Regions from separate parts of the Caballeronia sp. M1242 genome, predicted to be linked through region 2. Evidence: predicted binding sites of a transcription regulator. Region 2 holds the regulator's gene; the other holds the start of a gene.
The links. Region 2 encodes HrcA, which represses chaperone genes, less so after heat shock. Its sites were predicted from a motif close to TTAGCACTCNNNNNNNNNGAGTGCTAA; they were not measured.

Region 1 (15,736 bases), 1.1 Mb from region 2:
GCGCCCACTTCACCGTCAGCGAGAGCAGCAGTTCGAGGCCGGTCGCGCCCGGCGTCGCCTCGGCGAATGGCAGCAGCTTCTCGTCATCGTCGAGCGGCGTGTGGTCCGAGCAAATGGCGTCGATGGTGCCGTCGTCGAGGCCCGAGCGAATCGCTTCGCGGTCGCGTTGCTGGCGCAACGGCGGATCGAGGCGGAATTGCGAATCGAAATAGCCGATGTCCACGTCCGTCAAATGGACGTGGTTGATCGTGACGTCGCACGTAACGGCGAGGCCTTCGGCCTTGGCCGCGCGCACGAGCGCCACGCCCGCCGCCGACGACACATGCGACAGATGCACGCGCGCGCCGGTCACGCGCATCAGTTCGAAGATGGTATGCAGCGCGATGGTTTCCGCCGACACCGGCACGCCCGACAGGCCGAGGCGCGACGCCACCGCGCCGCTCGCCGCCACGCCGCCCTTCGCCATGAACGCGTCCTGCGGGCGCAACCACACGGTATAGCCGTAGGTCGTTGCGTACTGCAGCGCGCGCAGCAGCGTGCGGGTATCGACAATCGGGTTATCGGCTTGAGAGAAGCCGATGCAGCCGGCCTCCGTCAGTTCCACCATCTCTGTGATGCTCTCGCCCTTCAGCCCGACGGTCAGCGCGCCAAGCGGATACACATGCGCCTGATGCAGCTTCTGCGCGCGGAACTTGAGCATTTCGACGAGGCCCGGCTCGTCCAACGTCGGATCGGTGTCGGGCGGGCAGACGAGGCTCGTCACGCCGCCCGCCATCGCGGCGGCCATTTCCGATTCGAGCGTCGCCTTGTGTTCGAAGCCTGGCTCGCGCAGACGCGCCGACAGGTCGACGAAGCCCGGCGCGATATGCAAGCCGTTAGCGTCGATGACCTTAGCCGCACTGAATTCGGCGGGCGCCTCGCCGATCGCGACGATACGTCCGGCCGCGATGAATACGTCGTTACGCGTTTCGGTGCCTGCGGCCGGATCGATGATGGTGCCGCCTTGAATCTGGATCTTCATGTCGTTCTGATTAGTCGCTGTTGCCGGCCACAATGCCCATCACCGCCATGCGCACGGCGATGCCGAAGGTCACCTGATTCAGGATGACCGACTGCGGCCCGTCGGCCACTTGCGAATCGATTTCCACGCCACGGTTCATCGGGCCGGGGTGCATCACGATGGCATCCGGGGCGGCCAGCGCGAGACGCTCGGGCGTGAGGCCCCAGCTCTTGAAGTACTCCTGCGCGGACGGCAAAAGCGCGCCGCTCATGCGCTCGTTCTGCAACCGCAGCATGATGATGACGTCCACGCCCTTCAGACCTTCGTCGAGGTTGTGGTAGACGTGCACGCCCATCTGATCGAGGTTGCTCGGCAACAGCGTGCGCGGACCGATGGCGCGCACTTCCGGCACGCCCAACGTCGTGAGCGCATGAATGTCCGAGCGCGCGACGCGCGAATGCAGGATGTCGCCGACAATCGCCACCCGCAGCTTCGTGAAGTCGCGCTTGTAGTGGCGAATGGTGTACATGTCGAGCAGGCCCTGCGTCGGATGCGCGTGACGGCCATCGCCCGCGTTGATCACGTGCACGTGCGGCGCGCAATGCTCGGCGATCAGATACGGCGCGCCGCTCGACGCATGACGCACGACGAACATGTCGGCGTGCATCGCGGAGAGATTGTTGATGGTGTCGAGCAGCGACTCGCCCTTGCTTGTCGACGACGCGTTGATGTTCAGATTCAGCACGTCCGCCGAGAGGCGCTTCGCCGCGATTTCGAACGTGGTGCGCGTGCGCGTCGAATTCTCGAAGAAGAGGTTGAAGACCGACTTGCCGCGCAGAAGCGGCACCTTTTTGACTTCGCGATCGGTGACGCTCACGAACTGCTCGGCCGTATCGAGAATATGCGTGACGATGCTGCGCGGCAGGCCCTCGATGGTCAGCAAGTGCTTCAGCTCGCCGTTTTTGGTGAGCTGCGGGTTGCCTTTGAGAAAGCCGTAGCGGAAGGTGTCGCTGGTCTTGTCAGCTTGCTGCGCGCCCGGTTCGGCTGCGCTCTGCGTGGCGGTGTTCATGGTGATCCAGGCGTTGCTTTGAAAAAAGGCTTGCTGCTTGGGCGTGAGACGCGTGCCGCTTGAGCGTCAGTGCGTGCGCGGCTCGGTCGTGAAGCCGAAGGTGCCGTCGTCGCGGCGCGCGAGCACGAGGTCTTCGTTCGTTGCGACGTCCACCATGCCGCCGGTGAAGCGCGCCGCAATCGGCATTTCGCGTCCGCCGCGGTCGGCGAGCACGGCGAAATCGATGGACGCGGGACGGCCGTAATCGTAGAGCTCGTTGATCGCCGCGCGCACGGTGCGGCCGGTGGAAAGCACGTCGTCGATCAGCAGAATGCGGCGGCCTTCGACGGCGAACGGCAATGAAGTCGGGCTCGCCTGACTGTGCAAGCCCTTTTTCGCGTAGTCGTCACGATGCAGCGCCACGTTCACCACGCCGAAATGCGGCGCGCCCACGTCTGTCGCGAGCCGCTCGGCAAGCCACGCGCCGCCGCTGTAGATGCCCGCGAGCGCCACGCCGTCTGCCGCCGCGAGCGACGCGCCGTAAGCCGCGCGAATCTGTTCGACGAGCGCGCGATACAGCGCCTCTGCGTCAATGGAACTCATGATCGTCGGGAAGTCCGTCGAGATATTGTTGGAGGATGACGCGGGCAGCTTCGGCGTCGATGCCGTCGAAGCGGCCGCGCGCATTCGGGCGCACGCCGCGCTCGCGCAAGTCGGCTTTCGCATCGACGGACGAATATCGCTCGTCCACCCACTGCACCGGCACGTTGAAACGGCCGTTCACCTGATTGCCGAAGCGTTTCGCAAGCGCGCTCATTTCGTGCGGCGTGCCGTCCGGATGCATCGGCATGCCGACGACCACGGCGTCCGGCTTCCACTCCTGCAAGAGCTTGCCGACTTCCTGAAAGCGATAGTCGCGGTCGCGGTTTTCTAGCACGGCGAGCGCCCGCGCGTTGCGCGTCAATGTATTGCCGACGGCGACACCGATGCGCTTTTCGCCGTAATCGAATGCCAGCAGCGTGGCTTCGCGGCTCATGCGTGCCCTGCTTCGCCGGAAAGCATGGAGCGCGACACGCCGAGCAGCGACAGCGCCGCTTCTAGACGGTCCTCGGCGGGCACATCGAAAATGATGCGCGAATCCGCTTCGACCGTGAGCCAGCCGTTCTTCGAGATTTCTTCTTCGAGCTGCCCCGCGCCCCAGCCCGCGTGGCCGAGCGTCAGCAGGAAACGCTCGGGGCCCTTGCCGCTCGCGACCGCTTCGAGCACGTCTTTCGATGTGGTCATGGCAAGGCCGCCGGGCACGCTCATGGACGAGCTGTACGGTTCGCCCTCGCCCGCCTCGTGCAGGACAAAGCCGCGCTCCGTCTGCACCGGACCGCCGTAATACACGGGCAAATGCACGAGCGGCTCGATTTCGAGCTTGAGGTCGATGCGGTTGAAAAGCGATTGCAGGTCGATGTCGGTCGGCCTGTTGATGACGAGACCCAGCGCACCGCGATCGGTGTGATCGCAAAGGTAGACCACCGTTCCGGAAAACGTCGGATCGACCATGGAGGGCATGGCGATCAGGAACTGGTTCGTCAAATTGATGCGATCGGAAGTCTTGGACATAATTCAGGATTTTAACAAAGGCGCTGCGAGATGGCCGACTTCGATGTGGGGCTGGTCTGGTTTCGGCGGGACCTGCGCGCGGCAGACAATGCTGCACTCTATCATGCGCTTACAAGGTGCCGTCGCGTGCTGTGCGCGTTCGTTTTCGACCGCGAAATCCTCGCTCCGCTCGCTAAAAACGACCGTCGCGTGCCCTTTATTCATGCGAGCGTGGTCGAGCTGGACCGCACGCTTCGGGCGGCCGGCGGCGCGCTGCTGATGCGGCATGCCATGCCGCTCGACGCGATTCCCGCGCTCGCCCGCGAGTGCGGCGCGAACGCCGTGTTCGTGAACCGCGACTACGAGCCGTCCGCGAAGGCACGCGACGAAGCAGTCGCGCGAAGGCTCGCGGGCGCGGGCGTCGCGTTTTTCGAGTTCAAGGATCAGGCGATCTTCGACCGCGACGACGTGCTGACGGGCAGCGCCAAGCCGTACACGGTGTTCACGCCGTACAAACGCAAGTGGCTCGAAACGCTCACGCCCGACGCGTTGCAGCCGTATGCGTCGGAAGACAATCTGCACGCGCTCGGCAAGCCGCCCGCGCAGGCGGATCAGGGCATTCCGTCGCTCGCCGCGCTCGGTTTCGCCGATGCAGAAGGCCCCGCGTTCCCGGCAGGCACCGTCGGCGCGTACGCGCTCTTCGACGACTTCCGCGACCGCATGACGGATTACGACCGCACGCGCGATTTCCCGGCGGTCAAAGGCCCGAGCTACATGGGCGTGCATCTGCGGCACGGCACGGTGTCGATCCGCGCGCTCGCCCGCGTCGCGCACGACGCGCAGCGCCACGGCGACCGCGGCGCGCAGACGTGGCTTTCCGAGCTTATCTGGCGGGACTTCTACTTCGCGGTGCTGCACCATTTCCCGCGCGTGGGCATGCCGGGCGATCATCGCGCGTTCAAGCCGGAGTACGACCGCATCGAATGGGAAACGGGCGAGGCGGCCGACGCGAATTTCGCCGCGTGGTGCGCTGGACAAACCGGCTACCCGCTCGTGGATGCCGCCATGCGCCAGCTCAATACCTCGGGCTACATGCACAACCGGCTGCGCATGGTGACGGCGAGTTTTCTGACGAAGGATCTCGGCATCGACTGGCGGCGCGGCGAGGCGTATTTCGAGGCGCAGCTGAACGACTTCGAGCTTTCGTCGAATAGCGGCGGCTGGCAGTGGGCCGCGTCCAGCGGATGCGACGCGCAGCCGTACTTCCGCATCTTCAATCCGGTCACGCAGTCGCAGAAATTCGATGCCGCCGGCAAGTTCATCCGCCACTACGTGCCGGAGCTGGCGGCGCTGTCCGACCGCGACATTCATGCGCCGTGGCTCGCGAAACCCGACGCGCTGAAGGCCGCGAATATCGCGTTGGGCGCGGACTATCCGCCGCCGATCGTCGATCACGACGCCGCGCGCAAGCGAACACTGCTGCGTTACGACGTCGTGCGCGGGGCGGCCAAACGGGCGTCGTCTTTAGACGAGGACGACGACGCTATCGCGTGACGGCCGGAGGACGCTCGATCATTGCGGTCAGCGCCGCAATCGACGCGCGGCCTTCCGACGGCGCGATGCCCGCCGCCGCCTGATGCAGCATCGAACGCAGCGTTTGCGCGGCGCGCTCGGGAATGGAGGCGTCCAGGCCGCGGGCATCGCTCTCGGCCGCGCCTTCACCCTGATGCGCGACGCGCCGCCACGCGAGACCGAGCGTATCGGCGAGCAGCGAGACGTGCCCGAGCCCGAGCGCGCACGCCGCCGCGCCCAGCCGATGCGACGCGTTCGCCGCATGCAGCGCGGCGGCGGAATCGACGGTGCCGGTCTCGCTCGCCTGCGTGCCCCGCTCGACGAGCCCTTCGATCGACGCCTCCGCGCTTTGCAGAAAGTCTTCGTACGCGGCGGCGTTCACGCGCAGCACGCCGAGATCGCGCGTGACGGCGTCGCGCGTGCTCTCTTCGCTCGCCTGCGCCGCGCCCTGCTCCCACGCGGCTTCGGACGCGGGCGTCGCCGCGACGTGCCACGCCACGGTCAGGCCGTAGTCGCGCAATACGTCGACGTGTTCGGCGTCTTCAGGCGTCGCGCCGTAGAGCGCGAAGTCGCGCCACAGCAACGCGAGCGTGGCGCGCACGAGCGAACGCGGCGCGAAGCTCGACGCGTGCGCCTGATCCGCCAGCACGAGGTTGAAGCGGGCGTACAGGCGCTTGGCGTCCGCGTAGCTGGAAAGATCCGCATGACGGCCGGCGCGCTCGCGCAGCGCCCGCACCGTGGACGACGCGAGCCGCCAGAAGTCGTACGGATCCGGGCCGGTGAGCTCGGCGAGGCAGGCATCGAGCCGCGAGAAGGTTTCGTCGATGTCGGCTTGCGGCTGGTCGGCGCCCGCGCGCAGCAACGCAAGCAGCGCCGCCTCGTAGTGCGCCCGGACCCGCGCGAGCCTTTCGGGCGCGACGCCCCGCAGCGTCGACGGCGCAATGGCGCGTCCGGCGAGCGCGAGGTCGTCGTAGGAAACCGGTGCGATGCGCGAATGCACGGCCAAAAGCGCGTGCAGCCCGCGATAGTGATCGAAGAGTTCCGTCGAACACGACAGCTCGCGCAGGTTGTGGCGCTCGACCGCCGCGCGGAACGCGGACATGGCGAGAGCGATGCGGTCGTGCGTGCCCTCCGATTCATCGCCGAGCGGCGCGACGAGCGCGAGCGCTTCCGCGAAACGTTGCGCGGGCAGCCATCCGGCCGAATGCAGCGCGGCAATCGCGCGCTTGAGCGCGGGCGCGATCTCGCCCTGCCGCTGGAACGCGTGCATGGCGTCCGTGAGCGCCATTTCGGCGAGCCGGACTGAGCCGCCGCGCGGGTTCGGCAAGGCTTCGATCGGAACGGGAAGGTCGGGACGAGATGTCATAACGGGCGCTCACAAGCCAGAAACGCGCGTGGCGACGCCGCCTCGACGCGCGGTTGAACTGCATTATCGACGAGCGCGGCAGCGAAGCGCCGCCGAGCCTGTCGTGCTCAAAGCGTATGCCTTTTACGAGCGCAGGCGGGAACGAATGTTCCTGCCGGATTGGCGCCGACGCGCGACCCGACTCGCCTGCGACGCCTGCACGAATCGCAGGCCGCAAAAAACACGCGCCGCATGGCGTGAGCCATGCGGCGCGGTAGAGCATGCGGATCAGATCTGGACCATCTCGAAATCTTCCTTGCGTGCTCCGCATTCGGGACAGGTCCAGTTGATCGGAACGTCCTCCCAGCGGGTACCCGGCGCGATGCCCTCTTCCGGCAATCCCGCCTCTTCGTCGTAGATCCAGCCGCAGATCAGGCACATCCAGCTTCTGTATTCCATACTTATGCCGCGTCGATTGGTCGATTGAAATTAGGCCATGATGGTACCGTGTTGCCGTGTGGATGCCTAGCAAGGCGCCGGCCCGACGTGCATCCCCCAAATAGCGGGATGTGTGCGTCACCGCTCTGCAAAAAGGTGCGCACGGACGGCAGGCGGGCGGCAATAGGCCGCATAATCGAACCGTGTCCGGGCGCGTGCGCGGCTTTTTTCGCGTTCGCTGCAACTGAAACGTCTCACTCGTGCAATTCAAATCAAAAATGTCCGCTCTTGCCATGACCGGCGACTCTCCACCGATCGTTCTGACTTTCGGGCTCTCGGACCCAACGGGCGGCTCCGGCCTGCAAGCCGATTTGCTCACGCTCGCCAGCATGGGCTGCCACAGCGCAACGGTTCTCACCGGCTACGCCGTGCGCGATTCCGCAACCTGCGATGAGGTCAACGGCCTCGACCCCGACGCGGTCGCCGCTCAGGCGCGCATGTTGCTAGAAGACATGCCGATTGCCGCATTCAAGATCGGCGCGGCCACGCGGGCGGAAGTGGTCTCCGCGATCGCGGAAGTGGTGTCCGACTACGACGACGTTCCGCTGATCCTCGCGCCCGACTTCACGCTCGACGACGAACACGTACTGTCCGCCGACGAGCTGCGCGAATCGCTCGCCGACCTGCTCGTGCCGCAGACGACCATGCTGATCGCCGATCACGCGACGCTTTTGCAGCTTGCGCAGCCGGACAGCGACGCGGAAGCGCCGACGCTTGATTCCGCCATCTCGCACATTCTCGCGCAGGGCTGCGAGTACGTGCTGGCGATGGAAACGGGCACGCATCGGCATGTGAACACGCTGTACAGCGAGGAAGGACAGGTGCGGCAGGACCTGTGGGATCGCGGGCTGCATCGCGTGATGGGCCTCACCGACACGCTCGGCGCCGCGGTTGCCGCGCTGCTCGCGAACGGTCAGGAGCCCGCCGAGGCCGCGCGCGAGGCGCAGGAGTACGTGTTTCAGGCGGCGCGCGCCGCGTTTCGTCCGGGCATGGGCGCGTACTTGCCGGATCGCTTTTTCTGGGCGCGATCCAACGACGCGGACGACGAAACCGACGCCGCGTCTTTGCCCGATGATTCGGCCGGATTGCCCGGAGAAGCCCGGCATTAGACGAAATCGGTGCCAACGATGCAGTGAACGAAGCGACACGAACGGAGTTCGGAGACCAACGAAGGGAGGCTTTGCGAGCGCATGCCGTATCGACTGCCCCATCTGCACAAGCCCGGCCCGCAAGGCGCCATCCGCGTCGGCTGCGCGGGCTGGGCGCTTTCGAGCTCGGTCCAGTCGAGCTTTCCCGACGAAGGCACGCATCTCGAACGCTACGCGCGCGTGCTGACGTGCGTCGAAATCAACTCGAGCTTCTATAAGCCGCATCGCGAGCAGACTTACGAGAAGTGGGCGCAGAGCGTGCCCGACTCGTTCCGCTTTTCGGTGAAGCTGCCGAAGGCGATCACGCACGACGCGCGTCTCGCCGACACGAACGCCCTCATCGACGAATTTCTGGCCGCCGCCGGCAAACTGGGCGACAAGCTCGGCTGCTGGCTCGCGCAACTGCCGCCGAGCCTCGCGTTCGAACACGATCTGGCCGATGCCTTCTTCAAGGCGCTGCGCGAGCGCACCAAGCTGCCGGTTGCCTGCGAGGCGCGCCATCCGAGCTGGTTCACCAAGGATGCGGCGGCGCTTCTCAAAGCGCATCACATCGCGTACGTGGACGCCGACCCGATTCCCGACGACTGCGAGATCAAGCATCGGGCGGACACGTCGCTCGTCTATGTGCGGCTGCACGGCTCGCCGGATCTCTACAAGTCTTCGTACGACTTCCCGTATCTCGACGATCTCGCGCGCACGCTGCAAGCCCGCGCGAAAAAGACGCCCGAGGTGTGGTGCATCTTCGACAACACGACGCTCGGCCACGCGCAGCCCAACGCGCTGCATGTGATGGAGCGTCTGCATCTTCATCATCGGAAGGCGTAGTGCCTTTCCGCTTCTGCTCATTGCTTCCGAAGGAGATTCGCTGATGCACAAGCCGGCACGACGCTTCGCTCGCCTGATCCGAGCCACGATGCTCGCCACGATTGTCTCGGCGGCGCTGCCCGTCCATGCGCAGGACGCATCGCCGCCGCCGGCCACGCCTGCGGGCGACGGCACCTTCCTGCTGACCATCTTCCTCAAGCACGACGAGTCCAAGCCGCTGCCGAAGATCAACCAGCAATTGAAGGAACAGGGCTACTTCAAGACGTTTCCCCCGCCGGGCGTCGAAGTGGTGTCGTGGTACGTGATGATGGGCATCGGGCAAGTGGTGACCTTGCGCGTGCCGGCGGACAGGTTGCGGGAAGTGAATCGCGCGATCGAAACGACCGCGTGGGGCGGATATCACACGGAGTTCTACCCGACCTACGACTACAAAGCCGCCGCGCAGAAGCTGCGCGACGAGATGAACAAATAGCTTGTCGATGGGCGAAAAAAAACCTGCATCGCTGCAGGTTTTTTTTCTGGCATGGCGCGAGCCCCTTGCGAGACTCGCACCGATGTAATCGGGCCGAAGCCGTCTTACATGTCCATGCCCATGCCGCCCATGCCGCCGGGCATGCCGCCAGGCATCGGAGCATCTTCCTTCGGCAGTTCGGCGACGGCTGCGTCGGTCGTCAGCAGCAGGCCTGCCACCGATGCCGCGTTTTGCAGCGCCGTGCGCGTCACCTTGGTCGGGTCGACGACACCGGCTTCCACCAGGTCACCGTACTCGCCGGTTGCCGCGTTGTAGCCGTAGTTGCCCGAACCTTGAGCAACAGCCGCCACCACGACCGAGGCTTCTTCGCCGCCGTTCGTGACGATCTGGCGCAGCGGCTCTTCCATCGCACGCAGGACGATGCGGATACCCGCGTCCTGGTCCGAGTTCGCGCCCTTCAGGCCTTCGATCGCCTTGCGAGCACGGATCAGCGCAACGCCGCCGCCAGCCACAATGCCTTCTTCCACTGCTGCGCGGGTGGCGTGCAGAGCGTCTTCGACACGTGCCTTCTTTTCCTTCATTTCGACTTCGGTCGCAGCGCCGACCTTGATCACTGCCACGCCGCCGGCCAGCTTGGCCACGCGCTCTTGCAGCTTTTCACGGTCGTAGTCCGACGTCGCTTCTTCGATCTGCTTGCGCACTTGCTTCACGCGAGCTTCGATGTTCACGGCTTCGCCAGCGCCGTCGATGATCGTCGTGTTTTCCTTGCCCACTTCGATGCGCTTCGCTTGACCCAGCTCTTGCAGCGTCGCCTTTTCCAGCGTCAGGCCGGTTTCTTCCGCGATGACTTGACCGCCGGTCAGGATCGCGATGTCTTCCAGCATGGCCTTGCGACGGTCGCCGAAGCCCGGAGCCTTCACAGCAACGGTCTTCAGGATGCCGCGGATGTTGTTGACGACCAGCGTAGCCAGAGCTTCGCCTTCGACGTCTTCAGCGATGATGAGCAGCGGACGGCCGGCCTTCGCGACTTGTTCCAGCACCGGCAGCAGATCGCGGATGTTGGAAACCTTCTTGTCGTGCAGCAGCACGAACGGGTTTTCCAGAACGGCGACTTGCTTGTCCGGGTTGTTGATGAAGTACGGCGACAGGTAGCCGCGGTCGAACTGCATGCCTTCCACGACGTCCAGCTCGTCTTGCAGCGACTTGCCGTCTTCGACGGTGATCACGCCTTCCTTGCCGACCTTGTCCATGGCTTCAGCGATGCGCTCGCCGATGGACGTGTCGCTGTTCGCCGAGATCGAGCCGACTTGCGCGATTTCCTTGTTCGTCGTGCAGGGCTTGCTGATCTTGCGCAGTTCTTCGATGGCTGCTGCGACGGCCTTGTCGATGCCGCGCTTCAGGTCCATCGGGTTCATGCCCGATGCGACATACTTCATGCCTTCGCGAACGATGGACTGTGCGAGCACGGTAGCGGTCGTGGTGCCGTCACCTGCGTTGTCGCTGGTCTTGGAAGCGACTTCCTTGACCATTTGCGCGCCCATGTTCTGGAGCTTGTCCTTGAGTTCGATTTCCTTCGCGACCGAGACACCGTCCTTGGTGACCGTCGGGCCGCCGAACGAACGCTCGAGCACGACATTGCGGCCCTTCGGACCCAGCGTGACCTTGACCGCGTTGGCCAGGATGTTCACGCCTTCGACCATCTTGGCGCGTGCGGAATCGCCGAAAGTGACTTCTTTAGCTGCCATATCCAGACTCCTTGATTCGATTCAGTGTGCCGGCCCGCCGCCCTTTGAGGCGCGAAGCCCGGCGTACAGGAAGAATGCTTACTTGTTGACCAGAACGGCCATGATGTCTTCTTCGCGCATGACGAGCAGTTCCTGCCCGTCGACCTTGACGGTCTGGCCGGCGTATTTGCCGAAGAGCACGCGGTCGCCCACCTTCACGTCGAGGGCGTTTTGCGTGCCCTTGTCATCGCGCTTGCCCGGGCCGACGGCCAGGACTTCGCCTTGATCCGGCTTTTCTGCCGCTGCTTCCGGGATCACGATGCCCGATGCGGTCTTGGTTTCCTGGTCCAGACGTTTGACGATGACGCGATCGTGCAAAGGACGAAGGTTCATACACACTCCTCTCTTGAATGAGACTGAAAACGCGGGAAAGCCCGTCTTTTGGGCGGAGCCCGCCGGACGGAAATCTTGTTAGCACTCTCGTGCAGTGAGTGCCAATTATATGGACCGGATTTGACAATTTCAAGGAGGGAGGGAGGGAGACGGCTTCGGACGTGTGCGCGCGGTCATGTTAATAAAGCGTCTAGACTGGATCAGTGACAGCTTCGCCGCCATCGCTGGCGGGCCGCGGCGCCTGCGAGCGGGCGCGTTCCGGTCCTCGAGACGAAATCTTTGGTCGCGGGCGCTCGTCTTTGCCTCTCGGCAACTGCGGTAGCATGGCAGCTTCGCCCTTCTCTTTTCGACGAACGCGTTCCCACAGTGCCGACTGCCGCTCTTCCCGCAAGCACAATCGCAAGCCAAGCCGACTCCGAAACCAACGCACGGCCGCCAGCGGGCGAACGCATGCCGGTGCTTTTTCATATCGTCGACTTCAACGACGGCGGGATCGAATCGTCGCTCATCCAGTGGCTGCGGGTCTTCGACCGTGAGCGCTTCAGCGTCACGCTGTCCGTGATGCATTCCTCCCCGGCGTTCGAGAGCCGCTTTCGGGCGCTCGTGCCGCCGGATGTCGGCATCGAGATCCTCGCTGATAAGCAATGGCTCAATTACTTTCAGACGCGACGTTACGCGCGCAAGCTGAGCAAGCTCGGGCGCGTGGGGCGCGACGTCTTCAACACGCTCGCTGTGCGGCCCTTTGTGAAGCGACGCATTCAAGCACTGGCGCGCCGGCACGCGCTGATCGTCGATTTCGACATGTCGCTGCGCCGCCTGGCGGGCCAGTTCGGCACGGCGTGGCTCGGCGTCAACCACTTCAGCTTCGATGCGCGGCTGGGCGCCCGTCCGCGCAAGAAGCGCCGGCTCGCGGCGCAGTTCGCGCGTTACGACGGCGTGGCCGCGCTGAATCAGCACATGGCCGATGAAGCGCGCCGCATGTTCGGCGACGGGCTGCAGCGGCTGTTCGTGCTGCCGAATGCCATTGATATAGAACGTATTCGCCGCGACGCGCTGGCGACCGAAACGCCGCTGTGTGATGCGCCGTACATCGTATCCGTCGCGCGGCTCGACGAAATCCAGAAGGACCATCGCACATTGCTGCGAGCTTACGCGCGGCTCGTGAGTGCCGGCGATATCGCGGAACATCTGGTGATCGTCGGCGATGGCGCGTTTCGCGGCGAACTCGAAGGGCTCGCAGAAGAGCTCGGTATCGCCGCGCGCGTGCACTTCGCCGGCTATCGCAACAACCCGCACGCGCTGGTCGCCGGCGCGCGCCTTCAGGTGCTGAGTTCGCGCTACGAGGGCATGCCGATGGTGCTGCTCGAGGCGCTCGCGCTGGGCACGCCCGTGATAGCGAGCGATTGCCCGACCGGCCCGCGCGAGATTCTCGGCGACGGCCGCTTCGGGATCTTGTTTCCGATCGGAGCGGACGACGAACTCGCCGATGCCATGCGCCGCCTAATCACTGACGAAACGTTGATGCATCGCATGCGCGCGCGTGCGCTGGAACGCGCTGAAGAGTACGGCATTGCAGTCAGCAACGAGCGTTTTGCGCGATGCGTGTCGGAACTGACGAGTGCGAGGCGCTAGCGGCCGCTTGTTTTCTGTACGGCCGCATGGGCCGCGCTACTGGCACGCTCGCAATGCGGACCCACGTCGACAGGCTTGCCGCACGCCTACGCGACTGGCCTTTGGCAAGAAAATTCGCAGTTCGAGCGGACGAGGAACTCGCGAGCGCCATGCGCCGCTTGCTTACCGACGATGCGTTGAGCAATCGCATGCGCCAAAGCGCGCTGGAACGCGCTGAGGAATACGGTATCGCGGCCAGCAACGAGCGTTTTGCGCAATGCGTCGCCAAACTGACGCGTGCGAGGCGCTAGCGACTGGCTGAGTCGCGTACAGCCGCCGGGGCCGCGCTACCGGCAAGCTCGCAGTGCGGGCCTCGCGTCGACAGGCTTGCCGCGCGGCCACGTGACCGGCGTCGGCCAACTGATCCCGAAGGGCGCCGCGCCGCTAATTCCAAGCCTTGCCGCGCCGGTTACGCCGACAACGCGGTTCGCCGCACAAAGCGGCGACTAGCCATTAGTTATCACGAGAAGGCAGTTCCCTCCTCCGCCGCAGATTGCGCAACCGCGCCGCCATATCCCGCTGCGCGACGCGACCGCGCGCTTTAAAAAATGCGAACTGCCACTTGAAAACCCGCCGCTGACCATCCACCTAGATGGCAGCAGGATGGAGCCCCTTATGCCCGTACAACCAAACGACCTCACCCGCTCAAAAGGCGGCGACACCGAAAAAATCACGATCAACCTCGGCCCCGTCGACCTCGGCCAGATCGATCTGCTCGTCGAAGAAGGCTTTTACTCGAACCGCACGGACCTGATCCGCACGGCTATCCGCAATCAACTCGCGGTGCACGCGTCCGTCGTTCGGGAAACGGCGACCCGGCGTGCGCTCGTGCTCGGGCTTCAATATTTCTCCAGACAGGACCTGGAAGCGGTGCGCGCGGCCAATGAACGGCTGAAGATTCAGGTGCTGGGCCTCGCGAGCATCGCCGCCGACGTTTCCCCCGAACTCGCGCTTGCCACCATCGAATCGATTCTGGTTCGAGGTGCCCTTCACGCATCGCCGGCCGTCAAGGCCGCGCTTGCAGACCGGATCCGCTGATTGCGGCTCGACCGCTCTGCATCCGAAACCGGACAAGACATGAAACTGAACGAAGGTTTTCTCGACTCGATGAAAGAGGCTTTTCAGCTCTTTCAGAACGGCAACAGCGATGCCGCCACCGACGTCGTCAAGCGCGCGATGCGCGGCGACCATGCCCACGCGGAGTCCTCCGCGCCCGCGTCCGGGCTCTCACGCTTCACCGAACGCCTCAAGACGCCCGCGCGCGCCGAACCGCAGCCCGAAGTGGAAGATCGCGGGCACTTCAGCACGCGCCGCTACGCGAATGCCGCCGGTCAGCGCGACTACAAGCTTTATGTGCCGAGCGGTTATCGCAACGAGCCATTGCCGCTCGTCGTGATGCTGCACGGCTGCACGCAGAACGCCGACGACTTCGCGGCCGGCACGCAAATGAACGCGCTCGCGGAACGGCAGCCGTGCATCGTCGCGTACCCGGTTCAGCCGCAAAGCGCGAATGCATCGAAATGCTGGAACTGGTTCAAGCCGTCCGACCAGCAGCGCGACGCGGGCGAGCCGTCGCTGATAGCCGGCATCACGCGCGAAATCATGGCCACTCACAATGTGGATGCGAAGCGCGTCTACGTCGCGGGCTTGTCGGCGGGCGGTGCGATGGCGGCGATCATGGCGCAACGCTATCCCGACTTGTACGCGGCAGCGGGCGTTCACTCGGGACTGCCCGCCGGACACGCGCACGATCTGCCGTCCGCGCTCGCCGTCATGCGCGGCGGCGAAGGCAAGGCGGCGGCGTCGGGGGCCGTTCGCTGTCCGCTGATCGTCTTTCACGGCGATGCAGACGCCACCGTGAATCACGTCAACGCGCGCCGAGTCGTCGAAGGCTTTGTTGCGAGCGGGCCGGAGCGCCGCATGGCGGGCGTGGCGGGAACTCGCCAGCATTCGGTGCAGCAGTTCGTATCGCCCGATGGGCTGCCCGCCGAACTGTGGACGCTTCACGGCGCACCCCACGCGTGGTCCGGCGGCAGCGCGCGCGGCACTTACACCGACCCGAGCGGACCGGACGCCAGCGCCGAGATGCTGCGCTTCTTTTTCGCGCATCCGAAGAACTAGGCAGGTTTCATCGCGGCTCATGCTTCGCGAGACGCCGCACCCGCATGCGACACGGCAACTGCGCGAGCGAAGCGCGCGTTGGGCGGCCGTTACGCATGGCGCCTGTTCTCGTCGAGCCTGTGGCGGGGTTAGCGAGCGCCGCATTTGTCGGCCGGAGGCCGGCCCAGCACCGTGAAGCGTTCCCGAACCGCTTGCGGTGTAAGCACGGGAACCGGCATGCGGCCGAGAGGAGCTGAGCTCCCAGGCGAAACGTCATGCGTCGCTTGATTCGGCGCCGTCTGCTCACGGCATGATCGACGCACGGTACGTTGGCGGGTCGAACCTCCCGT
Region 2 (15,736 bases):
CCGCGTACAAACGACTCGACCGCCTTTCGGCGGTCGCGTCGCAATCGTCGAGCAGCGCGAACACCGCGCTGCGTGCTTCGATCTTCATGGCAATGCTCGTATCGACTGCATCAGTCGAAGAAGCTCTTCACGCGGTCGAACCAGCTTTTGCTCTGCGGGCTATGCCGCGCGCCGCCTTCCGTCAGCGACTTCTCGAACTGCTTCAGCAGATCGCGCTGCTGATCGGTGAGCTTGACCGGCGTTTCCACCTGCACGTGCACGTAGAGATCGCCCGCGATGCTCGAACGCAAGCCCTTGATGCCCTTGCCGCGCAGACGGAACGTCTTGCCCGACTGCGTGCCTTCGGGCACGGTGAAGCTCGCGCGTCCCGCCAGCGTCGGCACTTCGATCTCGCCGCCGAGCGCCGCCGTGGTGAACGGAATCGGCATCTGGCAATGCAAGTCGTCGCCGTCGCGCTCGAACACCGAGTGCTGCTTGATGTGGATTTCCACGTACAAGTCGCCGCTCGGCCCGCCGTTGATGCCCGGCTCGCCGTTGCCCGCCGAACGGATGCGCATGCCGTCGTCGATGCCGGCCGGAATCTTCACTTCCAGCGTCTTCGTTTCCTTCACCTTGCCCGCGCCGTGGCAGTTGCCGCACGGGTCGGGAACGTAGGTGCCGCTGCCGTGACACTTCGGACAGGTCTGCTGGATGCTGAAGAAGCCCTGCGACATCCGAACCTGGCCCTGGCCGTGACACGTCGGACAGGTTTCCGGCTTCGTGCCGGGCTTCGCGCCCGAGCCGTGGCAGACGTTGCAGTTGACCCAGCTCGGCACGCGGATTTGCGTGTCGTAACCGTGCGCGGCCTGCTCCAGCGTGATCTCCATGCTGTAGCGCAAGTCCGCGCCGCGATACACCTGCGGACCGCCGCGACCGCCGCGCGCCGCGCCGCCCGCGGCCTGCCCGAAGATGTCGCCGAAGATATCGCCGAACGCATCGGCAAAGCCGCCGAAGCCTTGCGCGCCCGCGCCCGCCATGTTCGGATCGACGCCCGCGTGACCGTATTGATCGTACGCGGCGCGCTTCTGCTGGTCGGAGAGCATCTCGTAGGCTTCCTTCGCCTCCTTGAAGTTCTCTTCCGCCTTCTTGTTGTCCGGGTTGCGGTCAGGGTGATACTTCATCGCGAGCTTGCGATACGCCTTCTTGATCTCGTCGTCGCTCGCGTTCTTCGCAACGCCCAGAACGTCGTAGTAATCCCGTTTCGCCATGTCGGTTCCATGCCGCCGCGGAGTGACCGCGACGGTTCCTCTCGAATGCTTCGGACCAAACGGCCCGCGCGTAACCTCTGACGCCTCGCTGCAAAAACCCGCCTTCAGCAAGACGCCCCAAAAAAACAATGTGCCCGGTCGAGCCGTTCGGCTCGCCAGGCGCGTTTCACGTCAGACGCTCAACGCGTCCTGCCGCGGTGTTTTCGCGCGATACCGCCCGCGAAAAGACCGCGAGCGCGTGAACGTTGCCATCCACGCGCTCTGCGGCTTAGTCCTTCTTCACTTCCTTGAAGTCGGCGTCGACGACATCGTCATGCTGCTGGCTCGCGCCAGCCGATGCCGCTTCCGCGCCGGCCGCACCGGCAGCCGCACCCGCCGCGCCTTGCTGCGCCTGCATGTCGGCGTACATCTTCTCGCCGAGCTTCTGCGATGCGGTAGCCAGCGCCTCGATCTTCGCTTCGATCGTCGCCTTGTCGCTCGACGTGTTCTTCAGCGCCTCTTCGAGGTCCTTCAGCGCGGCTTCGATCTTTTCCTTCTCCGAAGCGTCGACCTTGTCGCCGTACTCGGCAACCGCCTTCTTGGTGCTGTGGACCAGCGCGTCGCCCTGGTTGCGAGCATCGGCCAGTTCGCGCAGCTTGTGATCTTCCTCGGCGTTGGCTTCGGCGTCCTTCACCATCTTGTCGATTTCGGCGTCCGTCAGACCCGAGTTCGCCTTGATGGTGATCTTGTTTTCCTTGCCGGTCGCCTTGTCCTTCGCGCCGACGTGCAGAATGCCGTTCGCGTCGATGTCGAAAGTCACTTCGATCTGCGGCACGCCACGCGGTGCGGGCGGAATGCCTTCGAGGTTGAACTCGCCGAGCAGCTTGTTGCCTGCGGCCATTTCACGCTCGCCCTGGAACACCTTGATCGTCACGGCGCTCTGGTTGTCGTCCGCCGTCGAATACACTTGCGAGTGCTTCGTCGGGATCGTGGTGTTCTTGTTGATCATCTTCGTCATCACGCCGCCGAGCGTCTCGATGCCGAGCGAGAGCGGAGTCACGTCGAGCAGCAGCACGTCCTTGCGGTCGCCCGACAGAACCTGGCCTTGAATCGCGGCGCCCACGGCCACGGCTTCGTCCGGGTTCACGTCACGGCGCGGTTCCTTGCCGAAGAACTCCTTCACCTTCTCCTGCACCTTCGGCATGCGCGTCATGCCGCCGACGAGAATCACGTCGTCGATTTCGCCGACCTTGACGCCCGCATCCTTGATAGCGATGCGGCACGGTTCGATCGTGCGCTCGATCAGGTCTTCCACGAGCGCTTCGAGCTTCGCGCGGGTGATCTTCAGGTTCAGGTGCTTGGGACCGGAAGCGTCCGCCGTGATGTACGGCAGGTTGATTTCGGTCTGCGCCGTGGACGACAGTTCGATCTTCGCCTTCTCAGCCGCTTCCTTCAGGCGTTGCAACGCGAGCACGTCCTTCGACAGATCGACGCCCTGCTCCTTCTTGAACTCGCTGATGATGTAATCGATGATGCGCTGGTCGAAGTCTTCGCCGCCCAGGAACGTGTCGCCGTTCGTCGACAGCACTTCGAACTGCATTTCGCCGTCCACATCCGCGATTTCGATGATCGAGATATCGAACGTGCCGCCGCCCAGGTCGAACACGGCGATCTTGCGGTCGCCCTTTTCAGCCTTGTCGAGGCCGAACGCGAGCGCGGCTGCCGTCGGTTCGTTGATGATGCGCTTGACTTCCAGACCGGCGATGCGGCCGGCGTCCTTCGTTGCCTGACGCTGGCTGTCGTTGAAGTACGCCGGAACCGTGATGACGGCTTCCGTCACCGGCTCGCCGAGGTAGTCTTCAGCGGTCTTCTTCATCTTGCGCAGCACTTCCGCCGAGATTTGCGGCGGCGCGAGCTTCTGGCCGTGCGCTTCGACCCATGCGTCGCCATTGTCGGCCTTGACGATCTTGTAGGGCATCAGGCCGATGTCCTTCTGCACTTCCTTCTCTTCGAAGCGGCGGCCGATCAGGCGCTTGACAGCGTACAGCGTGTTGCGCGGATTCGTGACCGACTGACGCTTGGCAGGCGCGCCAACGAGGATCTCGTTGTCATCCATGTACGCGATGATCGACGGCGTGGTGCGCGCGCCTTCCGAGTTCTCGATGACCTTGACCTGATTGCCTTCCATCAGCGCCACGCACGAGTTCGTGGTGCCGAGGTCGATGCCGATGATTTTGCCCATTTTTATACTCTCCTAGCTTTGATCGCTTTGGCGCTGCGGCCGGAAAACGCCGGCTTTTGCGGCCGATTCAACGGGCCGAACGCCCAAAATTCATACCTGTACGCAAGATAAGAGCGCCGGTTTCGTTTTCAAGACCCTGAATGCAATGCGGTCTATAACTTTTTGCGCTCCGGTTCGCGTCATTGCTTTGCTGCCGCCGCGCGGATTTTCTCGCGCGCCGCCGCGACTGCCGCCTCGAATTGCGCAAGACCGTGCCAGCCGGTCGCGCGGCCGAGCCGCTTGCCGCGGTGAAAGAAGAACCACGTCGGCACGCCATGCAACATGAAGCGGCGACCTAGCTCCCGATGCTCGTACACATTGCTGTGAAACCACCTCAGTCCGAGCGCGCGAATGGCGTCGGGCTGCGCGAGCATCGCTTTTTTCGCGATCTCGCAGTTGAAGCAGTCGAGGCCCCAGAAGAACACGACGGCCAGTTCGTCGCCCGCCGACGCCAGCCCGGCGTCGAAGCCGGCGGCGTCCAGTTCCTGCATGTCGAAGACGGAGAAAGCGATCGAATCGACGGGCACGTTGGCCATGATCGCGAACCTCGCGGGCTTACTTCGGCGCAGCGACGGTGACGAGCGCCGGACGCAGCACGCGATCGGCGATGATGTAGCCCTTCTGCAGCACTGCAACGATGGTGTTCGGCTCTTGATCCGCCGGCACCATCGAGATGGCCTGATGACGATGCGGGTCGAACTTCTCGCCGACCGGATTCAGCGCGACGACGCGGCCCTTTTCCAGCGCGCCCGTCAACTGGCGCAGCGTCAGTTCGACGCCTTCGCGCACCTTGGCGAGATCCGTGGACTGATCCGCGAGCGCGGCTTCGAGGCTGTCGAGCACCGGCAGCAGATTTTCGGCGAAGCTCTCGATGGCGAACTTGTGCGCCTTCGCCACGTCTTCCTGGCCGCGGCGGCGTACGTTTTCCGTTTCCGCCTTCGCCCGAAGGAATTCTTCCTGCAGCGCGGCCACGCGAGCCTGCGCTTCCGCCAGTGCGGTTTCGGTGGCGTTCGTGCTGTTGGTGGCGGCTTCCGGCGCAGCAGTGCCGTCTGCCGAGGCGGCCTGCCCGCCTGCCTGATTCAAGTCGGCGGCCTGGCGCGCGTTTTCGTCGGCGGGCGTGGGGTTCTGGCTCGCTGAATTCTCTTGCGTGTTTTCCATGTCGCTGAGTGTCATTACCGTGATTGGATGGATCGGGAATGCCGCCGGCCATTAAGCGGCCGACGCGCTTCCTCGCGCTAGCTGCCGAAATTGGGGCAGCGGAAAAGTTTTCAAGGGTTTGTCAGATCAAAATTGAACGTCAGTGTGCCAGCCCGGGCGCGCGCGAAATAAGCGGTAACGGACGTTTCGCCGCATCGCGTAAATTGAGATTGAGGGAATGCAGCGGCTCACCTACACTTCGATCAAGCACCGCAGGACGCACGTTTACCCTAATCCTACGATTGCTACAAACCGCTTACGCGTCGCCAATTTCCTGATCCTCGCGCGGTCGTCCAGCCGCCGTTCCCGTTTCCCGGGGGTACCATGAAACTGACCTTTGCCATCGCGGTGGTCGCCCTGGTACTCGTCGCGGGAACCACGACCATCTGCATGTCCGGCGCCCTGACCGCCCGCACCACCGAGTACGGCGGCGTTCACGCGACGGTCGAAGAATTCTTCAATCCGAACCTGAAAATCTGTCGATGATGCGGCGGTCGCGCTTCGTCGGCCTGCCCTGCATGCCGGCGGCCGGCTCGCGAAACGTCTTGCGCCGTTCCGCTTCCGCGAGCCGCTTGGTCCGGCCTTCGTCCGTCTCCGCATAGAGCGTCTGCGCGACTGGCGCGGGACCGCGCACGTCGCACAGGCCGAGCACCTGCACCTGCCAGACGATCCGCTCGATATCGATCTCGACGATATCGCCCACCCGCACGTCCTTCGACGGCTTCACGTTCGCGCCGCCGATCCTCACGCGGCCTTTCTCCACTGCGTCGCTCGCGAGCGAGCGCGTCTTGAAGAAACGCGCGGCCCACAGCCATTTGTCGATGCGCAGGCGCGCGCCCGGTTCCGTCGTGATCTTGTAATTCATGGTGATTCTCGTGCGATGAGCGGTTTCAGGCCGCCACCGTCACCGGTTGCGTGGCCTGTACAGGCCATCCTTGCAGATGTTGTGCCGCGATCTCGCCTAACGCCTTGATCCACGCCGGCGAAGCGTTCAGGCAGGCGATGCGGTGGAATTCCTTGCCGCCCGCCTTCAGAAATTCGTCGCGCACTTCGATGCCGATTTCCTCGATCGTTTCCAGGCAGTCCGCCGTGAAGCCGGGGCAGAACACGTCCACGCGCTTCACGCCGGCCGCGCCCAGTTCCGCGAGGGTCGGCGCGGTGTATGGCTGCAGCCACTCCGCGCGGCCGAAGCGCGACTGGAACGTCACGCGGCATTCCACCGGCGTGAGCCCCAGCGCGGAGGCGAGCAGCGAGCCGGTCAACTGGCATTGGTCATGGTACGGGTCGCCGAGATCCATGGTCCGCTTCGGCACGCCGTGAAAACTCAACACGAGCTTGTCGCCCGAGGCGAAGTCCGGCTGGCCGTGCAGCCGCCAGTAGTCACGCACCTGCTCGGCGAGCGCCGCGATGTACGCGGGATGGTCCGCGTAATGGCGAATGGTGCGGATCTCCGGCTGATTGCGCACGCGCTTGAGCGCAGTGAAGGCGTCGTCGAAAGCCGTGGCCGTGGTCGACGACGAATACTGCGGATACATCGGCACGAGCAGGATGCGATCGGCGCCTTCCAGCTTCAGCTGATTCAGCATGGCGCCGATGCCCGGCGTGCCGTAGCGCATCGCGTAATCGACGATGACGTGATAATCGTTCGCCGCAAAAAGCCGCCGCAAGCCTTCGACCTGCCGCTCCGTATAGACACGCAACGGCGAGCCTTCGGGCATCCACACCTGCGCGTATTTTTTTGCCGATGCCCGCCCGCGAAACGGCAGGATGATGCCGCGCAGAATGATTTGCCAGATAAACGACGGAATTTCGACGACGCGCGGATCGCTCAGAAACTGCGCGAGATATTTGCGCACCGCTCGCGGCGTGGGCGCGTCCGGCGTGCCGAGATTGATCAGCAGCACCGCGACGCGATGCGAGGCGCTGGGCTGCGAGGGCAACTCGAGGTCGAAACGCATAGGGCAAGGCGGCCGAAAGTCATCGAAAGGTGACGGCCATTATAGCGGCGCGTTCCAGCACGCTGCATCGGCCGAACGGCCTAGTGGCGGCGCGTTCGGCGGCGCGGCAAGATGCCCGCAAAGACGCGTTATTGCTGGCTGAGCGACATCGACAGCAGGCGCGCCGTGATATCGACGATGGGAATCACGCGGTTGTAGGCCATGCGCGTCGGGCCGATCACGCCGAGCGTGCCGACGATCTTGCCGTTCACTTCGTACGGCGCGGTCACGACGCTCATCTCCTCGATCGGCACGAGATTCGATTCCCCGCCGATGAAAATCTGCACGCCCTGCGCGTGACTCGAAACATCCAGCAATTGCAGGAGGCTCGTCTTTTGGTCGAAGAGGTCGAAGAGTTTGCGCAGCCGCGCCATGTCCGACGAAAGGTCCGCGACTTCGAGCAGGTTGCGCTCGCCGGAAATCAGCACGGTCTCGCCGGGATCGGTTTCGGCCGTGCTCGCGACGACCGCCGCTTGCATCAGCGTGGTCATGTCGCCGCGCAACTGGTCGATTTCCTCGCGCAGCCGGCGGCGCACTTCGTCGAAGGACAGGCCCGCGAAATGCGCGTTGATGTAATTCGAGGCTTCGGTGAGTTGCGAGGGCGAGTAGTCGCGCTGCGTGGCCATCATGCGGTTTTGCACGTCGCCTTCCGGCGTCACGATGATGAGCAGAATGCGCTTGTCCGACAGCCGCATGAACTCGATCTGCTTGAACATGTGGCTGCGCCGCGGCGTGAGGATCACGCCTGCGAACGAGGACAGGCTGGACAGCACGCTCGCCGCCGCAGCGACGATCTTCTGCGGCTCCTCGCCTTGCAGACGCGTCTTGACGGCCGTGGTCATCGCCTCGTCCTGCGGGGCTTCGACCGTGAGCATGGTGTCGACGAACAGGCGATAGCCGCGCGGCGTGGGAATGCGCCCAGCGGAAGTATGCGGACTGGCGACGAGGCCGAGGTCCTCGAGGTCCGACATCACGTTGCGGATGGTGGCGGGACTCAGTTCGAGGCCGGAGTGACGTGATAACGTGCGCGAACCGACCGGCTGACCTTCGGCGATGTAACGCTCGATCAACGTTTTCAGGAGGGTTTGTGCACGTGGGTCTAGCATGGGCAAATTTTAACGCAACGTGTCAAAGCGCGGCGACGGCTGCCGCCGCGGGCTCGCGCCGTTTCGGGCTGCGTCCGGCGGCGCGCCGATCGTTCAATGTCCGCTCCATTCTAGCGACAAACCGGAGCTACCTGAGACCGCGCGGCGCCGGTTCTTTTCGCCTTCGACCTATGGTGTAATGCCGGCATGGAAATTGGCCAATTCAAGACCGTCGCCCTGGTCGGGCGCACCAACACGCCCGGCATCGAGGCGCCGCTGCGATCGCTCGCGGAGCACATTGCGAACCAGGGCTTCGACGTGGTGTTCGAAGCCGGCACCGCCAAGGACGTCGGCGTGACCGACTATCCCGCGCTGTCCATCGCGGAGATCGGCGCGCGGGCGGATGTCGCTGTCGTTCTCGGCGGCGACGGCACCATGCTCGGCGTGGGCCGTCAGCTCGCGCCGTACAGAACGCCGCTCATCGGCGTGAATCACGGGCGGCTCGGGTTCATCACGGACATTCCGCTCAAGGAGATGCGCGAACGCGTGCCGCAAATGCTCGCGGGGCAATTCGAGCGCGAGGAGCGCAGCCTGCTCGAAGCGCGCATCGTGCGCAACGACAAGCCGATCTATCACGCGCTCGCGTTCAACGACGTGGTGGTGAATCGCAGCGGCTTCTCGGGCATGGCGGAGTTGCGCGTGTCGGTGGACGGCCACTTCATGTACAACCAGCGCTCCGACGGGCTGATCGTCGCGACGCCGACCGGCTCCACGGCGTACGCACTGTCTTCCGCCGGGCCGATTCTGCATCCGCAACTGCAAGGCTTCGTGCTCGTGCCGATCGCGCCGCACTCGCTTTCGAACCGTCCGATCGTGCTGCCCGACGACTCGAAGGTCACCATTCAGATCATCGGCGGGCGCGACGTGAACGTGAACTTCGACATGCAGTCGTTCACCGCCGTCGAACTGAACGACGCCATCGAGGTGCGGCGCTCCCGGCACACCGTGCCGGTGCTGCATCCGGTCGGCTACAGCACGTACGCCACGCTGCGCAAGAAACTGCACTGGAACGAGCATCCCTCGCAGGACTCGTCTGTCTGACCGCACAACTTTGCCGAACCCTTCCCGAAGCGTCCATGCTCCGTCATCTCTCCATTCGAGACTTCGTCATCGTCGCCGCGCTCGACATCGAATTCGATTCGGGCTTCACGGTTTTTTCGGGTGAAACCGGCGCGGGAAAGTCGATCCTGATCGACGCCCTCGCGCTCACGCTCGGCGCGCGCGCCGATGCGAGCGTCGTGCGCACCGGCGAGCCGCGCGCGGACATCACCGCCGAGTTCGGCACGCACGCCCAAGTAGTTCGCTGGCTCGACGAGCACGCGCTTTCGCAAGACGGCGACACGGTGATGCTGCGCCGCGTGATTGATTCGAGCGGCCGCTCGCGCGCTTTTATCAACGGCACGCCGGCGACGCTCACGCAATTGCGCCAAGTCGGCGAAATGCTCGTGGATATCCACGGCCAGCACGCGCATCAGTTATTGATGCGTCCCGACGCGCAGCGCGAACTGTTCGACACGCACGCCGGTCTGGTCGATACGGCTGCCGCCGTGAATCGCGCATGGCGGGCTTGGCGCGAAGCGCAGCAGGCCGTGGACGCCGCGCAAAGCCGCGACCGCGAACTGCAGCTGGAGCGCGAACGCCTTGCCTGGCAACTCAGCGAGTTCGACAAGCTCGCGCCGCAGCCCGGCGAATGGGAGGAAGTGAGCGCGGAGCATCATCGGCTGTCGCATTCGGCGAGTCTGATCGACGGCGTGCAGAACGCGCTCGGCGCGCTGTCCGAATCCGATGACGCGATGATCTCCCAGCTCGGCGCCATCATTTCGAAGCTGCGCGCTCTCGCCGACATCGACCCGGCGCTCAACGATGCGCTCGCCTCGCTCGAACCGGCCGAAATACAGTTGCAGGAGGCGTCGTACTCGCTGTCGCACTATGCGCAGCGGCTGGAGCTCGATCCGGACCGGCTCGCGCAAGTCGAAAAGCGCATGGATCAGCTTCATTCGACGGCGCGCAAATTCCGTCTTCAGCCCGAAGCCTTGCCGGAAGAACACGAAACGCGCCGCCGTCAGCTCGCCGAACTCGACGCCGCCGCGGACCTCGACGCGCTGAACGCCGCCGCCGCGAAAGCGAAAGACGCGTATCTCGCCGAAGCGAACGTGCTGTCGAAGGCGCGCGCGAAGGCAGCGAAGTCGCTCTCGAAAGCGGTCACCGAAGGCATGCAGGAACTGTCGATGGCGGGCGGCAGCTTCGAAGTCGCGCTCGTGCCGCTTGCGGAAGGCGGCGCGAACGGGCTGGAGCAGATCGAGTTTCGCGTTGCCGGTCACGCGGGCGTCGCGCTGCGGCCGCTCGCGAAGGTCGCCTCGGGCGGCGAACTGGCGCGTATCAGCCTCGCGCTCGCGGTCATCGCGAGTACCGCGAGTCCCACGCCCACGCTCATCTTCGACGAAGTGGACACGGGCATCGGCGGCGGCGTCGCGGAAGTCGTCGGGCGGCTCTTGCATCAACTCGGGCGCGACCGTCAGGTGCTGTGCGTCACGCACTTGCCGCAAGTGGCCGCGCGCGGCGATCAGCATTTCCAAGTCGCGAAGTCGTCCGACGATGCCGGCGGCACCGTCAGCACGGTGACGCCGCTCGACAAGGCGAAGCGCATCGAGGAAGTGGCGCGGATGCTCGGCGGTATCGAAATCACCGCGACGACGCGCAAGCACGCGAAGGAAATGCTGGCGGCGTGAGCGCGGCGGGCGGGGGGCGGGCTTCTGGCCTGCCCCTGACGCGTCGCCCACGCGCGGCGCACACCGCGCCGCTACAGCGCCGTCACCGCTTCACGTAGGATGCGCACGCCAGCCGGGTCGACGCGGGGTTTCTGCATGCGGTAGAGCCTCAGCGTGCTTCTGGACACGCCGGACCCGGGCCGCGCACGCGCCGCTCACATCGCGTCACCTCTCACGCGCCAAGCACCCGCCGCTTTACATCCCAGCCCCAAACACGCGCCGCCAGAGCCCTGTCACCGCTTCGCGCTCCGCGCGCACGACAGCCGGATCGACGCGCGCCTTCTCCATCCCGTCGAGCCGCAGCGTGTGCTGGAGCTTGCGGTAATACCGGTACGCCGCGCCGATGGTCTCCGCATCGGGCTCCGAAATGAGGCCGCTCCGCGCCGCGATCTTCAAGAGCGTGATGTTCCCCGCGTTGCGCAGAAACTCGCGGTGCGTCCGCGTATGCAGCAGCACCCAGTACTGCACGATGAACTCGATATCCACCATGCCGCCGCGATCGTGCTTCAGGTCGAACAGATCGCTGCGATTCGGATGCCCCGCCGCCACGCGTTCCCGCATCGCGACGATTTCGAGCGCGAGCGCCGCCGCATCGCGCTCCATCACCAGCACGTCGGCGCGAATGGCTTCGAATTGCGCGCCGATGTCGACATCGCCCGCGCTGAACCGCGCCCGCGACAATGCCTGATGCTCCCACACCCACGCGGTATTGGCCGCGTCGCCCTCGCGTAGCTGATAGCGGCGAAACGAATCGAGGCTCGTGACCAACAGGCCAGACTCGCCGTTCGGCCGCAGCCGCAAGTCGACGTCGAACAGCGTGCCCGCGCCCGTCGCCGCCGTCAGCCACGTAATCAAACGGCGCGCGAACATCGCGTAGATGTCGGAGGCGGCGTCGTCCGGATCGTCGTAGAGAAAGATCAGATCGAGATCCGACGCGTAGCCCAGTTCCTTGCCGCCCAGCTTCCCGTACGCGATGACCGAGAACTTCGGCGTCTCGCGATGCCGCTTCGGGAACTGTTTCCAGACGGTTTCGACCGTCACGTCGAGCACTGCGTCCGCCAGTTCGGACAAGCGGTCGCTCACGTGCTCGACCGTCAGCCGCCCCGCCAGATCCAGCAGCAGAATGCGGAACACTTCGGCCTGATGCGCGTGGCGCAGCAAGTCCATCTGGTGCTCGGCGTCCTCGGCGGCGGCGAGGCGCGCATTCAGCGCGCGCCGGAATTCGGGCCAGTCGAACGGGCTGGAAATCGCTTCGTCGTCGAGCAATTCGTCGAGCAATTGCGGATGACGGATCAGATAGCCCGCCGCCCAGCGCGACCCCGACAGCACCGAGAGCACGCGGTCGAGCGCCGCCGGATATTCGGTGAGCAACGCGAGATACGCGCCGCGCTTCGCCGTCGCTTCGAGCAGATCGAAGAGACGCGCGATGGTGTCCACGCGGCGCGCCGCGTCGATGTTCTGCACGGCTTCCAGCGCGCGCTGCACGACGATGTCGAACCGGCCACGGCTTTGTTCCGGCAGCCCGGCATAGCGCGACGAGTTCCACACGCCCGTCAGCCGCGCGAGCACCGGCGCCGGGTCCGCGAAGCCCAGTTCCATGAGACGCGCGGTGAGTTCGTCCTGCGCGGATTCGTCGGCGAGCGCGCTGCTCCAGATCCACGACGCCGCCGAATCTTCGGCCACGCCGCAGCCATGCTCGCCGCTCACCTTGTCGGCGAAGATCGCGTCGAATTGCTGCTCGACGAATTCGCGGTGCGCGTCCAGCTTCTTCATCAACGCCGCGTAATCCGCGAAACCGAGCGACGACGCCAGCAGCGCGCGCTCCTCGTCGGCGACCGGCATGGCGTGCGTCTGCGCGTCGTTGCGATATTGCAGACGATGCTCGACCGTGCGCAGGAAGAGATACGCCTCGGTGAGCGCATCGCGCACATTAGGCGCGATGAGCCCGTTGGCCGCCGCGCGTTCGAGCACGGCGAGCGTCGGCCGGATACGAAAATCCGCTGCCTGTCCGCCGCGAATCAACTGAAACACTTGCGCGCTGAACTCGATCTCACGGATGCCGCCGCGCCCGAGCTTGATGTCGTCGGCCTTGTCCGGTCGCATGGACGCGCGGCGTCGCGCTTCCTGCCGAATCTGCTGATGCAGCGAGCGGATCGCCGCGATCACGCCGTAATCGAGATAGCGCCGGTAGACGAACGGCGTGGCGATCGCGTCGAGTTGCTTCGCAAGCCGTTGTGCGGACTCGCTTTCGCGCTCGGACACGAGCCGCGCCTTGATCCACGCGTAGCGTTCCCACTCGCGGCCTTGCACGTAGAAGTACTCTTCGAGCATGCCGAGACTGCACACGAGCGGCCCGGAATCGCCGTTCGGACGCAGCCGCATGTCGACGCGAAACACGTAGCCGTCCTGGGTGATTTCCGCGAGCGCGCCGATCAGCCGACGCCCGAGCCGCGTGAAGAATTCCTGCGTCGCGAGCGGCGCGCGCGTGCCGCCGGCGGTTTCGCCGTCGTCTTCGTAGACAAAGATCAGATCGATATCCGACGACGCGTTCAACTCGCGCCCGCCGAGCTTGCCCATGCCGACGACGCCGAGCGTGAGCCGCTCGCCGTTCGGGCCACGCGGCTCGCCGAACAGCGTTTCGAGGTCCGCCGTCAGCACGGCGAGCGCGCGCTGAATGGTGACTTCGGCGAGATCGGTCATCGCGCCGGTGACTTCGGCGACATCGGCCGCGCCGCGCAAATCGCGCTCCATCACCGTGCAGAACACGTCCACGCGAAGGCGCCGCAGCGCGGTTTTGAGCGCGGCTTCGTCGAGCGCGCCGTTCGACGAAGCGCGCGCGCAGTGCGCGTCGAGACGCGCTTCGATCCACTCGCGCGTGACGGGCGACTGCGCCCACTCCGCCACGTTCGATGCCAGTTCGGCGCGCGCGGCATACGCGCGGGCTGCATAAGTGGAATAGCCGGAACTGCGCAGAGTGACATCGGTCATGAATGATTAGGCTCGCAGGTTGCTTTGCGTCGAGTGTTTCGGTGCGCGGGCGGGCGCAGGCGGCGCCGCTGGAAAGGCTTGCGCAGCGGGCCTTTGAGGGCGGTCCGGCGCGCGCACGCCGCAGATGTCCGCGCCTTGCCCTGTGTTACATTTCAGCGTCGAACACGCAAAACTACCATATCGCCGAACAGCCGCAGCATGTCCGACAGCAGACGATCCGTCGACCCGACCGAAGTTGGACAAGCCCAGCCCAGCGGCAACGCCGAGCGCGTTCTGTCGCGCGTTCTCAAAGTCGTTCTCGTCATCGCGGCCGTGCTGTATTTCGCGGTCGCCTGCATCTATCTCGGCCTGCGCTATGTCGTGCTGCCGCAGATCGATTCGTTCAGGCCGCGCATCGAAGAAGCCGTCTCCACGCGCATGCACGCGCAGTTGCGCATCGGCCGGCTGTCCGCGCGATGGACGGGCATGCAGCCGACCATCGACATCGACAATCTTCGCATCGACGCCGCCGACGGCTCGCCGGGGCTCGCGGTGCCGCACGCGAGCGCGAGTATCGCGTGGCGCTCGCTCGTGCAGCTCAAGCCGAAACTGGCGGATCTGACCGTCGATGGCCCCGACGTGATCGCCGCGCGCAACGTCCGAGGCGAAGTCACGGTCGCGGGCGTGCCGATTCCGACGCATCGCACGGGCTCTAACGCGTTCACCACATGGCTGCTCGGACAAGAGCACATTCTGCTGCGCGACGGCACGCTGCGTTGGCGCGACGCCCAGCGCGGCGCGCCCGAGATCGCGTTCAAGCGGCTGCGGCTCACCGTGCTGAACGACGGCCTGCGTCATCGCGTGGCGCTTGCCGCGCCGCCCGACGGCGAGGTGCTGCACGGTCCGCTCGACCTGCGCGCGGACTTTCGCCACGAGCCGTTCAGCGCGATGGGCGCGCCCGCGAACTGGACGGGCCGCGTGTACGTGTCGACCGGTCCGCTGGATCTGCCGACACTCGGGCGCTACGTGAAGCTGCCGTTCGCCATCTACGACGGCCGCGTCGAGAACCGCATCTGGGTCAACTTCGCGCGCGGAGAGTTGCAGAGCGCGAACGGCGACCTCGCGGGCGGCAACATCGCGCTGCGCGTGCGGGCGACGCAGCCGCGACTCGATCTTCCGGTGGCGCGCTTCGGCTGGACCGTCGACAAGAAGGACGGCGCGTACACGCTCAATCTCTCCGACCTGCGCGCCGAACTCGGCCAGCCCGCGCTCGACGACGGCACGCCGGTCGCGCGCCTCCTGACCTCGCGGACGCTCAGCGCAACGTATCGCCCGGCGGCGGTCAACGTCGGCCTGCTCTTTCGCGTGACGGGCGATGAAGCCGATCTCGGCATCCTTGCTGAATTCACGCGCGCGCTGCCGGTTCCGGCGCGCGTGCTGAACGAACTCGTGCGCTTCAATCCGCGCGGGCAGATCGCCAATTTCACGATCTACACGGAACGCGTGCCGCCGCGCAGCGAAGAAGAAGTGCAGCGCCAGCGCGAAAAAGGCGACGCGAAGCTGCTGCACTATGCGTTCAAGGGCAACTTGCAGGGCATCAGCGTGCAGGCGCAGGAGCCGCCGCCTGGACTCACCGCGAACAATCATCCGCGCGCGGGCATTCCGGGCATCGAAAACCTGTGGGGCGCGGTCGACGCGAACGAGTCGCAAGGCACCATTAGCATCGATACGAAGAACGCGGCCGTGACGATTCCCGGCGCGTTCGACGACCCTCGCCTCATTTTCGATTCGCTGCAGGGCCACGCAAGCTGGACCGTCGCGGATGCCATCGCGCCGGGCGAACTGCGCCGCGCGTTCACCATTCATCTGGACACGCTGCGCGTGAGGAACGCCGACGCCGAAGGCGAAGTCACCGCCGCGTACTGGAATCAGGGCCACGGCCGCGGCAATCTCGACCTGAAGGCGAAGGTCGCGCATCTGAACGCGACGCACCTCGTGCGCTATCTGCCGACGAGCCTCAACGAGCGCGTGCGCGTCTACCTCGGCCACGCGTTGCAGGCGGGCGTCGCGCGCAACGCCACGCTCGAAGTGCACGGCGATCTCACGCGCTTTCCGTACGCGAAGTTTCCGGATGCCGGCGTGTTTCGCATCGAAG

Region 1: groES (co-chaperone GroES) is a predicted target of HrcA. The motif match lies at 11,694-11,720, and genes of this name have one in related genera.

Annotation. Positions count from the first base shown of each region.
Region 1 is NZ_CP071129.1:2,182,095-2,197,830, forward strand. Features, by position in the region: gene JYK05_RS10140 (dihydroorotase) at 1-1,021, opposite strand, end outside; gene JYK05_RS10145 (aspartate carbamoyltransferase catalytic subunit) at 1,032-2,069, opposite strand; gene pyrR (bifunctional pyr operon transcriptional regulator/uracil phosphoribosyltransferase PyrR) at 2,136-2,651, opposite strand; gene ruvX (Holliday junction resolvase RuvX) at 2,638-3,084, opposite strand; gene JYK05_RS10160 (YqgE/AlgH family protein) at 3,081-3,659, opposite strand; gene JYK05_RS10165 (deoxyribodipyrimidine photo-lyase) at 3,690-5,192, shown strand; gene JYK05_RS10170 (hypothetical protein) at 5,182-6,576, opposite strand; gene JYK05_RS10175 (rubredoxin) at 6,844-7,014, opposite strand; gene JYK05_RS10180 (hydroxymethylpyrimidine/phosphomethylpyrimidine kinase) at 7,287-8,162, shown strand; gene JYK05_RS10185 (DUF72 domain-containing protein) at 8,244-9,026, shown strand; gene JYK05_RS10190 (hypothetical protein) at 9,070-9,498, shown strand; gene groL (chaperonin GroEL) at 9,603-11,243, opposite strand; gene groES (co-chaperone GroES) at 11,322-11,615, opposite strand; gene JYK05_RS10205 (glycosyltransferase) at 12,072-13,247, shown strand; gene JYK05_RS10210 (CopG family transcriptional regulator) at 13,902-14,324, shown strand; gene JYK05_RS10215 (PHB depolymerase family esterase) at 14,364-15,407, shown strand.
Region 2 is NZ_CP071129.1:380,694-396,429, reverse strand. Features, by position in the region: gene pabB (aminodeoxychorismate synthase component I) at 1-88, opposite strand, end outside; gene dnaJ (molecular chaperone DnaJ) at 111-1,247, opposite strand; gene dnaK (molecular chaperone DnaK) at 1,516-3,468, opposite strand; gene JYK05_RS01865 (thioredoxin family protein) at 3,648-4,043, opposite strand; gene grpE (nucleotide exchange factor GrpE) at 4,063-4,665, opposite strand; gene JYK05_RS01855 (hypothetical protein) at 5,029-5,190, shown strand; gene JYK05_RS01850 (RNA-binding S4 domain-containing protein) at 5,162-5,569, opposite strand; gene hemH (ferrochelatase) at 5,595-6,662, opposite strand; gene hrcA (heat-inducible transcriptional repressor HrcA) at 6,791-7,807, opposite strand; gene JYK05_RS01835 (NAD kinase) at 7,994-8,887, shown strand; gene recN (DNA repair protein RecN) at 8,923-10,575, shown strand; gene glnE (bifunctional [glutamate--ammonia ligase]-adenylyl-L-tyrosine phosphorylase/[glutamate--ammonia-ligase] adenylyltransferase) at 10,810-13,602, opposite strand; gene JYK05_RS01820 (YhdP family protein) at 13,801-15,736, shown strand, end outside.